Regions from separate parts of the Streptomyces sp. NPDC051963 genome, predicted to be linked through region 3. Evidence: riboswitches for the same ligand, from Rfam matches in the RefSeq annotation. Region 3 holds a riboswitch; each other region holds the start of a gene.
What was found. Region 3 has a riboswitch for cobalamin ahead of ACIHFB_RS05820 (ABC transporter substrate-binding protein). Riboswitches for the same ligand answer to the same signal wherever they lie in the genome.
Positions count from the first base shown of each region.

Region 1: another riboswitch for cobalamin. It lies ahead of metE (5-methyltetrahydropteroyltriglutamate--homocysteine S-methyltransferase); the one in region 3 lies ahead of ACIHFB_RS05820 (ABC transporter substrate-binding protein).
Region 2: another riboswitch for cobalamin. It lies ahead of ACIHFB_RS12240 (cobalamin biosynthesis protein); the one in region 3 lies ahead of ACIHFB_RS05820 (ABC transporter substrate-binding protein).

Region 1 covers NZ_JBIUCC010000006.1:637,760-641,247, reverse strand. Annotated here, with positions in the region: gene ACIHFB_RS27400 (FAD-binding dehydrogenase) at 1-1,071, shown strand, start outside; cobalamin riboswitch at 1,142-1,365, shown strand; gene metE (5-methyltetrahydropteroyltriglutamate--homocysteine S-methyltransferase) at 1,522-3,488, shown strand, end outside.
Region 2 covers NZ_JBIUCC010000002.1:1,272,994-1,276,481, reverse strand. Annotated here, with positions in the region: gene ACIHFB_RS12250 (inorganic phosphate transporter) at 1-834, shown strand, start outside; gene ACIHFB_RS12245 (hypothetical protein) at 865-1,086, shown strand; cobalamin riboswitch at 1,195-1,337, shown strand; gene ACIHFB_RS12240 (cobalamin biosynthesis protein) at 1,438-2,391, shown strand; gene ACIHFB_RS12235 (cobyric acid synthase) at 2,388-3,488, shown strand, end outside.
Region 3 covers NZ_JBIUCC010000001.1:1,354,956-1,358,443, forward strand. Annotated here, with positions in the region: gene ACIHFB_RS05815 (FecCD family ABC transporter permease) at 1-553, opposite strand, end outside; gene ACIHFB_RS05820 (ABC transporter substrate-binding protein) at 550-1,569, opposite strand; cobalamin riboswitch at 1,639-1,824, opposite strand; gene ACIHFB_RS05825 (nuclear transport factor 2 family protein) at 1,897-2,313, opposite strand; gene ACIHFB_RS05830 (MFS transporter) at 2,544-3,488, shown strand, end outside.

The sequences.
Region 1 (3,488 bases), on a different contig from region 3:
GAACCCAGCGACGCCGCCCGCGGCAAACCCAGCTCCCGCACCGTCGTGGGCGACTTCGAACTGCGAGCGCCCATCGTGATCGTCACCTCGGGCGGCATCGGCGCCAACCACGACCTCGTACGGCAGAACTGGCCCGCCCGGATGGGCACTCCGCCGAAGTTCATGGTCACGGGTGTGCCCGCGCATGTCGACGGACGCATGCTCGCCATCACGGAGAAGGCGGGCGGCCGCATCGTCAACCCCGACCGGATGTGGCACTACACCGAGGGCCTGCGCAACTACGACCCCATCTGGCCGGGCCACGGCATCCGCATCCTGCCGGGCCCCTCCTCGATGTGGTTCGACGCCACCGGCAAGCGGTTCAACACCCCGGACATTCCTGGGTACGACACGCTGCACACGCTCAAGTCGATCACCGAAACCGGCTACGACTACTCCTGGTTCGTCACCACCCAGAAGATCATGGCCAAGGAGTTCGCGCTGTCGGGCTCGGAGCAGAATCCCGACCTCACCAACAAGAACGTCTGGCAGCTGCTGTCCCGGATCTGGCAGACCCCCGAGCCGATCGAGAAGTTCAAGAACAACGGGGCCGACTTCGTCGTCGCCACCACGCTGCCCGAACTGGTCGCCGGCATGAACAAGTTGACCGGTGACGACCTGATCGACCTGGCCGGTCTGAAACGTCAGATCGAGGCACGGGACCGGGAGATCGACAACCCGTACACCAAGGACGTCCAGGTCATGGGCATCCGCAACGCCCTCGCCTACCCCGGCGACACCCTCAGCCGTACCGCCTCGGCCCACAAGATCCTGGACTCGAGCGCCGGACCGCTGATCGCCGTACGCCTCAACATCCTCACCCGCAAGACGCTCGGCGGGCTCCAGACCGACCTCTCCGGCCGCGTCCTGGACGGGACCGGAACCCCGATCCCAGGGCTCTACGCGGCCGGTGAGGTCTCGGGTTTCGGCGGCGGCGGTGTCCACGGCTACCGCTCCCTGGAAGGCACCTTCCTCGGCGGCTGCCTGTTCTCCGGCCGCCAGGCGGGGCGCGCCGCGGCCGCCGCGAGCTGAACTCTTGAGAGTCGCTCCAGGCCCTGAGCCGAACCGTCGGCTCAGGGTCGCCCCACACATGAGCTGTGTATAGGCTGACCGTGCAGCTGGTTCGCCCTGCCCGCCAGGCAGACGCGTCGCAAGAGGGAACCCGGTGGGAATCCGGGACTGCCCCGCAGCGGTGAGTGGGAACGACCGCCGTCATACGCACTGGATCCGGAGCGCCGGACCCGGGAAGCGACGGCCAGTAGGTGTCTCGTACGACATGAGACGCGCCCGCGAGTCCGAAGACCTGCCACTGCCCGTGCGCGGCTCCCCGTGCGCGGAGACTCGGTGACCTCGAGGGCGGGTCGGCGCACACCAGGCGGGACGGGCACACGCACAGCTGCCCCCGCCGGATCTGCTGCTCCTTCGCGTCCACGACCGGTCTCCGGGTCGTGTGTCATCCCACAGCTCGCGAAGGAGAGTCTCGTGACAGCGAAGTCCGCAGCCGCGGCAGCAGGGGCCACCGCCTACGGCTACCCCCGCCAGGGCCCGAACCGGGAACTGAAGAGGGCGATCGAGGGCTACTGGAAGGGCCGCGCCACCGCCGCCGAGCTCCGGCGGACCGCCGCCGAGCTCCGCCGCTCGACCTGGCGGCAGCTGGCCGAGGCCGGCCTGACCGAGGTGCCCACCGGCGACTTCTCGTACTACGACCACGTCCTGGACACCACCGTCATGGTCGGCGCCATCCCCGCCCGGCACCGCGCCGCCGTCGAGAAGGACGCCCTGGACGGCTACTTCGCCATGGCGCGCGGCACCCAGGACGTGGCGCCGCTGGAAATGACGAAGTGGTTCGACACCAACTACCACTACCTCGTACCCGAGTTGGGCCCGGACACGGAGTTCACCGCCGAGACCGCCAAGCAGGTCGGCGAACTGAAGGAGGCCCTCGCGCTCGGACTGGCCGCGCGGCCGGTGCTCGTCGGCCCGGTCACCTACCTGCTCCTCGCCAAGCCCGCCCCCGGCGCACCGGCCGACTTCCAGCCGCTGACCCTGCTGGACCGGCTGCTGCCGGTGTACGCGGAGGTCCTCGCCGATCTCCGGGCGGCGGGCGCCGAGTGGATCCAGCTGGACGAGCCCGCCCTGGTCCAGGACCGCACCCCGGCCGAACTGAACGCCGCCGCCCGCGCCTACCGCGACCTCGGCTCCCTCACCGACCGGCCGAAGCTGCTGCTCGCGTCGTACTTCGACCGGCTCGGCGAGGCGCTGCCCGTGCTGGCGAAGGCACCGGTCGACGGGCTCGCCCTGGACTTCACCGGGCCCGCGGCCGCCAACCTCGACGATCTCGCCGCGGTCGGCGGCCTGCCCGGCAAGCGGCTGGTCGCCGGCGTGGTGGACGGCCGCAACATCTGGATCAACGATCTGGGCAAGTCCCTGTCCACCCTCGCCACCCTGCTCGGCCTGGCCGGCCGCGTCGACGTCGCCCCGTCCTGCTCGCTGCTGCACGTCCCGCTCGACGCCGACGCCGAACGCGAGATCGAACCGCAGATCGCCCGCTGGCTCGCCTTCGCCCGGCAGAAGACCGCCGAGACCGTCACCCTGGCCCGCGGCCTCGCCCAGGGCACCGACCGGATCGCCGCCGAACTCGCCGCCAACCGGGCCGACCTGGCGTCCCGGGCGGGCTCGCCCATCACACGGAACCCGGCTGTGCGGGCCCGCGCGGCCGCGGTCACCGCCACCGACGCCCGCCGCTCACTGCCGTACGCCGAGCGTACGGTCGCCCAGCGCGCCCACCTGAACCTGCCGCCCCTGCCCACGACCACCATCGGCTCCTTCCCGCAGACCGGCGAACTGCGCACCGCCCGGGCCGACCTCACTGCCGGACGCATCGACCGGGAGACGTACGAGCGCCGCATCGAGGAGGAGATCCGCGACGTGATCTCCTTCCAGGAGCAGACCGGCATCGACGTCCTGGTGCACGGCGAGCCCGAACGCAACGACATGGTCCAGTACTTCGCCGAACAGCTCACCGGCTACCTCGCCACCCGGCACGGCTGGGTCCAGTCCTACGGCACCCGCTATGTCCGCCCGCCGGTCCTGGCCGGCGACATCTCCCGTCCCGAACCGATGACGGTGCGCTGGACGACGTACGCCCAGTCCCTGACCTCCAAGCCGGTCAAGGGCATGCTCACCGGGCCGGTCACCATGCTCGCCTGGTCCTTCGTCCGCGACGACCAGCCCCTCGCGGAGACCGCCCGGCAGGTGGCCCTCGCCCTGCGCGACGAGGTGAACGACCTGGAGGCGGCCGGGACTTCGGTGATCCAGGTGGACGAACCCGCCCTGCGCGAGACGCTGCCGTTGCGTGCCGAGGATCACCCCGCCTACCTGGCCTGGGCCACCGAGGCGTTCCGCCTCACCACCGGCGGCGTGCGGCCGGACACCCAGATCCACACCCA
Region 2 (3,488 bases), on a different contig from region 3:
GTGCTGATCCCGGCGATCGCCGCCCCGATCGTCGCCGGTGTCGCAGCGTTGCTGGCCACGCGCCTGTCGTACTCCCTCGGCAAGAAGGCCGACGGCAAGGCGGCCGCGAAGGGCTACCGGGCCGGCCAGATCGCCTCGGCCGGTCTGGTCTCGCTGGCCCACGGCACCAACGACGCGCAGAAGACGATGGGCATCATCACCCTCGCCCTGGTCGCCGGCGGCGCCATCGCCCCCGACTCGAACCCTCCCACCTGGGTGATCCTCTCCGCGGGCCTGGCCATCGCGCTCGGCACCTACCTCGGCGGCTGGCGCATCATCCGCACCATGGGCAAGGGCCTCACCGACCTCCAGCCGCAGCAGGGCTTCGCCGCCCAGACCAGCGCGGCCACGGTCATCCTGGCCTCCTCCCACCTCGGTTTCTCCCTGTCCACCACGCACTCCGTCTCCGGCGCGGTGATGGGCGCGGGCCTCGGCCGCAAGGGCGGGGTCGTCCGCTGGTCCACGGCCACCCGGATGTTCGTCGCCTGGGGTCTGACGCTGCCGGCGGCGGCCCTGGTCGGTGCCGTCGCGGAATGGGTCACCGGTTTCGGCAGCTGGGGCACCGCCCTGGTCGCGGTCTTCCTGATCGCCTCCAGCGCCGCGATCTGGCAGCGCTCCCGCCGCGAGGTCGTCGACCACACGAACGTCAACGACTCGGCGGAGGAGCCGGCCGGCGTGGTGACGACGGCGATCGCCGCGGTGACCCCGCCGCCCGCGGGCACGACGGCCGAGGAGCTGACGGCCACGATCCCCGCCCCGTCCTCGGAACCCGCGCCCTCGCAGGCCACGGTCTGACCCCCACCCAGCACTCGAGAAAGCAGCATCATGAAGATCGACTGGGCGACCCTGGGCTCCGTCTTCGGCGTCAGCCTCGTGGTCACCGTGGCCCTCGTGGCCCTGTTCACCCTCGGCGTCGCGGGCCTGTCCCGGCGTGAACGCGCCACGGTCCAGGGCGACTCCGCGGCGCTCGCGATCACCGGCGCATACGCCTGCTTCGCCGCGTGCGCGGCGGCGGTGGCCTACGGGATCTATCTGATCGTCGCGTGACACGCCGCGCGTGAAGGCACCCAGGGGTGCGGGACGGATCACCGTCCCGCACCCCTCGTGTGTGGGCCTCAGCACACTCTCCCGTTGCAGGTCAACGGCAAGTTGACGCCCCTTCCGGCCCCATGGTGGACTGCCGGAGCCATATACGGCGGCAGGAGAGGAAGCCGGTGTGAATCCGGCGCGGTCCCGCCACTGTCACCGGGGTAGCAATCCCCGGGAGCCAGGAACTCTCACCGCCGGTCTAGTCGAACCAGGGCGTGGACACCCTGAGTGAGGACATATCGCGATGCTCGGCTGCCGTTCGAGGTGCAGTACCAGGTCTCTGCCTGACCCCGTGGCCGGCTGAGCCGCATGCGTGCCGATCGCGTCTTCGCGTACGGCGCCGCCGCCGGACTCATCGGCGACCTGCTGCTCGGCGATCCGCGCCGCGGGCATCCGGTCGCCGCGTTCGGGCGAGCCGCCGGGGCCGTGGAACGGGTGCTGTGGCGTGACCATCGAGGGTGGGGCACCCTGCACACCACCGTGTGTGCCGGCGGCACCGTCGCACTCGGTGCCGTCGCCGCCCGGATCGTACGGTCCTCCCCTGCCGCGTCCGTCGCCCTGACCGGCGTCGCCACCTGGGCGGTGGTCGGCGGGACTTCGCTCGCCCGTGAGGCGCGGGGCATCGGACGGGCACTGGAGGCGGGGGACGTCGAGGGGGCGCGGGCCCGGCTGCCGCATCTGTGCGGGCGGGATCCGCAGGCGCTGGATGCGGACGGGATCGCCCGCGCTGTCGTGGAGTCCGTCGCCGAGAACACCTCCGATGCCGTCGTGGGGGCGCTCGTGTGGGGCGCCGTCGGCGGTGTGCCGGGGCTGCTCGGGTTCCGGGCCGTGAACACGCTGGACGCCATGGTCGGGCACAAGTCTCCCAAGTACCGGCGCTACGGCTGGGCTTCGGCCCGCCTCGACGACCTCGCCGGCTGGCCGGGGGCGCGGCTCACCGCCGTACTCGCCGCCGTGGCCGGTGCCGAGCCGCGGGGGGCCCTGCGGGCCTGGCGTGCCGACGCCGCGCAGCATCCGAGTCCCAACGCGGGGCCCGTGGAAGCCTCGTTCGCGGGGGCGCTGGGGGTGCGGCTCGGGGGAACGCTGTCGTACGGGGGGCGGATCGAGCACCGGCCCGTCCTCAACACCGAGGGGCGTCCCGTCGCCACCCACGACATCGAACGGGCCGTACGGCTCTCCCGTCGCGTCGGCGTGCTCGCGCTCGGCGTCGGTGTCGCCGGCCGGCTGCTCGCCAGGCGACGTACGAAGGGACGTACCTCATGAACGGCGGTCTGCTCGTCGCCGGCACCACCTCCGACGCCGGTAAGAGCGTCGTCACCGCCGGGATCTGCCGCTGGCTCGTGCGACAGGGGGTCAAGGTCGCGCCCTTCAAGGCGCAGAACATGTCCCTGAACTCGTTCGTCACCAAGGAGGGCGCGGAGATCGGGCGGGCGCAGGCCATGCAGGCGCAGGCCTGTCGTGTCGAGCCCAGCGTGCTGATGAATCCCGTGCTGCTCAAGCCCGGGGGCGAACAGAGCAGTCAGGTCGTGCTCATGGGGAAGCCCGTGGGCGAGCTGAGTGCACGTGGCTATCACGGTGGGCGGCAGGAGCGGCTGCTCGGGACCGTCCTCGACTGTCTTGCCGAGTTGCGGGGCACGTATGACGCGGTGATCTGTGAGGGGGCCGGCAGTCCTGCCGAGATCAATCTGCGGCGCACCGACATCGTCAACATGGGCATCGCCCGGAATGCCGGGCTGCCCGTGCTCGTGGTCGGGGACATCGACCGTGGCGGGGTCTTCGCCTCGTTCTTCGGGACCGTCGCCCTGCTGTCCCCCGAGGATCAGCGGTACGTCGCCGGGTTCCTCGTCAACAAGTTCCGCGGAGATGTGTCCCTGCTCGAACCCGGGCTGGAGATGCTCCACGGGCTCACCGGACGGCGCACGTACGGCGTCCTGCCCTTCCGGCACGGCCTCGGTATCGACGAGGAGGACGGGCTGCGGGTCTCAATGCGGGGGACGGTGCGCGAGTCCGTCGTCGCTCCCCCGGTCGGAGACGACGTGCTGCGGGTCGCCGTCTGCGCCGTCCCGCTCATGTCCAACTTCACGGACGTCGACGCCCTCGCCGCCGAACCCGGCGTCGTGGTGCGGTTCGTGGACCGGCCGGAGGAGCTGGCCGACGCCGATCTCGTGATCGTTCCGGGCACCCGCGGAACGGTCAGGGCCCTGGAGTGGCTCAGGGCACGGGGGCTGGCCGACGCCCTGAAGCGCAGGGCCTTCGAAGGGTGGCCCGTGCTCGGGATCTGCGGTGGGTTCCAGGTGCTCGGTGAGCACATCGAGGACGACGTCGAGAGCCGCCGGGGACAGGTCGACGGGCTCGGGATC
Region 3 (3,488 bases):
AGAGCACGCCCCGGGTGGTCTCGGCGTCGGCGGCGGTCAGCACCACGAACGAGGTCAGCGCCGAGAACAGCTGCATCGCGGCGACGCCCGCGAGGACGACCCGGTCCGTGGTGCCGCCGAGGGTGTGGCTGAGCAGCAGCACCAGTGCGAACGACACCAGGGCGCCCGCGAACGCGCCCGCGGACACGGACACCGCGCCGCCTCCCACGCCGAGGACCACCACGAGCACCGCTCCCGTGGACGCGCCCGAGGACACTCCGAGGACGAACGGGTCGGCGAGCGGATTGCGCAGCAGTGACTGCATCACCGCACCGCACACGGCGAGCCCCGCCCCGCAGACGGCCGCGAGCAACGTACGGGGCAGCCGGAGCTGCCAGACGATGCCGTCCCGGATCGGGCTCAGGTCCGAGGTGCCGACGCCGAGGTGGGCCACGACACTCGCCCATACGTCGCCGACCCGGATGTCGGCCGGACCGATGGTGATCGCGACGGCGAGGGAGGCACACAGCAGAAGGGCTCCCGCCGCGCCCAGGGAGAGCGTGCGCAGACTCACCTGGCGAGCCCGAACTCGCGCAGGCCCGCCGCGACCCGTTCCACGCCCTCGATCGTCCGGATGGTCGGGTTCATCGCCTGCCCGCTGAGCAGGACGTACCGCTTGTGCTTGACCGCGTCCATGTTCCTGGTGACCGGGTCGGACTCCAGGAAGGCGATCTTCTTCGCCGCCGACTCGGCGGTCTGCGACTTGCGCGTGAGGTCGCCGATGACGAGCACGTCAGGGTTGCGGTCGGCGACGGTCTCCCAGTTGATCTGGGGCCACTCCTCGTGCGAGTCGTCGAAGACGTTCTTCGCGCCGAACGCCCGCGTGATGATGCCGGGCGCGCCACAGCAACCCGCCATGTACGGCGACTCGGAGTTGGCGAACCAGTACAGGAGCGTCACGTCCGAGCCCTCCACGCCCGAAGTGGCCTCGGCCATGCGCTTCTTGAGGGAGGCGACCAGCTGCTCGCCCCGCTCCTTCACACCGAACACGGCGGCCAGGTCACGGATTTCGCCGTACACGGCGTCGATGCCGAGCGGCTTGCTGCGCGCACCGTCACCCCCGCCGGAGTTGTCCTTGCCCGCGCAGTCCGACGGCGAGACATAGGTCGGCACACCGAGCTTCTCGAACTGGTCCCGGGTGGCCACGCCGCCCTTGCCCAGGGTGGAGACGAAGGAGGCGGCGACGAAGTCGGGGTCGGCGTCCAGGACCCGTTCGAAGGAGGGGTTGTTGTCGGCGATCCGCTCCACCTCGCCGTTCGCCTTCTCCAGCCCCTTCATCACCGGGTCGGTCCAGGTGGCGGTGCCCGCCATCCGGTCGGCGAGGCCGAGCGAGAGCATGATCTCGGTGGTGCCCTGGTTGAGGGAGACGGCGCGCTTCGGCGGTGACTCGACGCCGACCGTCCGGCCGCAGTTGTCGAAGGTGGCTGCCGCCTTGGAGCCGTCGGTCGTGCCGCTGTCAGCGCAGCCGGCCAGGAGCAGGGATCCGGCCGCGAGCAGGGTGGCGCGACGGGCAAGACACGGGAAGGGCACGGGAGTCGGTCCTCAGTCGTCGAGGGCTCGAACGCGGAGCCCGGTCGTACGGTGCTCCCCCGCCGTACGCCGACCGCGGAGGCCGCCAGCAGGTCTTCGGACTCGGGTTCCTCCGGTCGGGGCGCCTTCCCAGACGTCGTCGCGTCCAGTGGCAGAGGCCCCGCCCGTCACCCTCACCGCTGCGCGTCAGCTCCGGATTCGCACCGGATTCCCTGACCCACGTACATGGGTTCGACTGGCCTCGGCAAGCTATCACGCAGGCAGAACGGAAAACCCAGCGAATCGGCCCGGAGCTCGATTCGCTGGGCCTGGCCCGCGCTTGTGAGGCTAGAAGGACGCGCCGCTCAGCGCCTTGGTGAACGCCTCCGGATTCCAGTACTCGCGGTACGAGACGATGAGGCCGTCCTTGAACGTCACGAAAGTGGCGTAACTCATCTCGTAGGGGTTCCCGTTGGCGAGGACTCGACCCGTGACACTCCAGTCCGCGACCGCCACGTTCGGGTCGTCGGTGGCGTAGATACGCAGCGACGTGATCCGGTGCACGTCGATGAGGTCGGGGTAGCCACGCAGGTACTCGTAGGCAGCTGTCCGGCCCTCCAGCCGGACCGGGCTGCCCGCGGGCGCGAAGGGGAACTCAAGGACGACATGCTCGTCGCACAGCTCCGTCCAGCCCTTCATGTCCTTGGCGAGGAAAGTGTCCAGGCTGCGCCGCAGCATGTCCGCGGAAGTAAGGGTTTCACTCATTGTTCGTTCCCATCATGAAATTCGGAACAGACCCACCGACAGCGCACCTGCGCCCTGCGGGTTCGGTACCGAAAACCGTACGTTAGCTTGCTTGCTTCGGCAAGTATGTAGCGACACCAGAGATAGGCAGGTGGCCTGCTATAATTTGTCAGGCAACCTGCTCAAAGTGCTGCCACGCCTCCCCCGGCGCAGCACCAGGACAGCGGAGACGGGAAGCGAGGAGCAGCGCCTTGGAAAGCACCGCGAGGGTCACCGTGCGGCAGGGCACGGCTCCGTCGGACAAGCCCTTCGGGCCGACCTTCGTCACCCCGCTGTACATGGGCGCCGTGCTCAACCCGATCAACAGCTCGGTGATCGCGCCCGCCCTGGTCACCATCGCGGCCGCCATGCACACCTCCGTCGGCGGTACCGCGATCCTGATCTCGAGCCTGTATCTGACCAGCGCGATAGCGCAGCCCGCGGCCGGGCGGCTCGCGGAGGAGTTCGGGCCCAGGCGCGTGTTCTTCGTCGGGATCCTCCTCGTACTCGTCGGAGGTGTCCTCGGCGCGGTCGCCCGTGACCTGCCGTCTCTGGTCACGGCCCGCGTTCTCATCGGAGCGGGCACGTCCGCCGGATATCCGTCCGCGATGCTGCTGATCCGGCGGCGGGCCCGGGCAGCCGGCTTGCAGGCACCGCCCGGCAGTGTCCTGGGCGGACTGGCGATCGCGGGAGCCGCCACCGTGGCCGTCGGCCCTGCCATCGGTGGCCTGCTCGTGGGATGGCTCGGCTGGCAGACGGCCTTCTGGATCAACGTCCCCTTCGCGGTTGCCGCCTTCGCCATGGCTGCGGCCTGGATCCCCAAGGATCCCGACCGCGTGCGCGGCCGCTCGGCGCGCGACCTCGTCTCCCGTATCGACGTGGCCGGCATCGTGGGTTTCGGCGCGGCGCTCACCGCGTTGCTGGTGTTCCTGTCCGCACTGCCGGACCCCGACTGGACGGCCCTGTGCATATCCGTCGCGGCCGCCGCCGCCCTCGTCGGCTGGGAACTGCGCGCCGCCAACCCCTTCCTGAACGTCCGTCTGCTCGCCTCGAACCTCGCGCTCACCCGCACCTACGTACGCAACGGCCTTACGCTCCTCGGCACTTACGTGATCCTCTACGGGCTCACCCAGTGGCTCGAAGCGGCCCGCGGACTC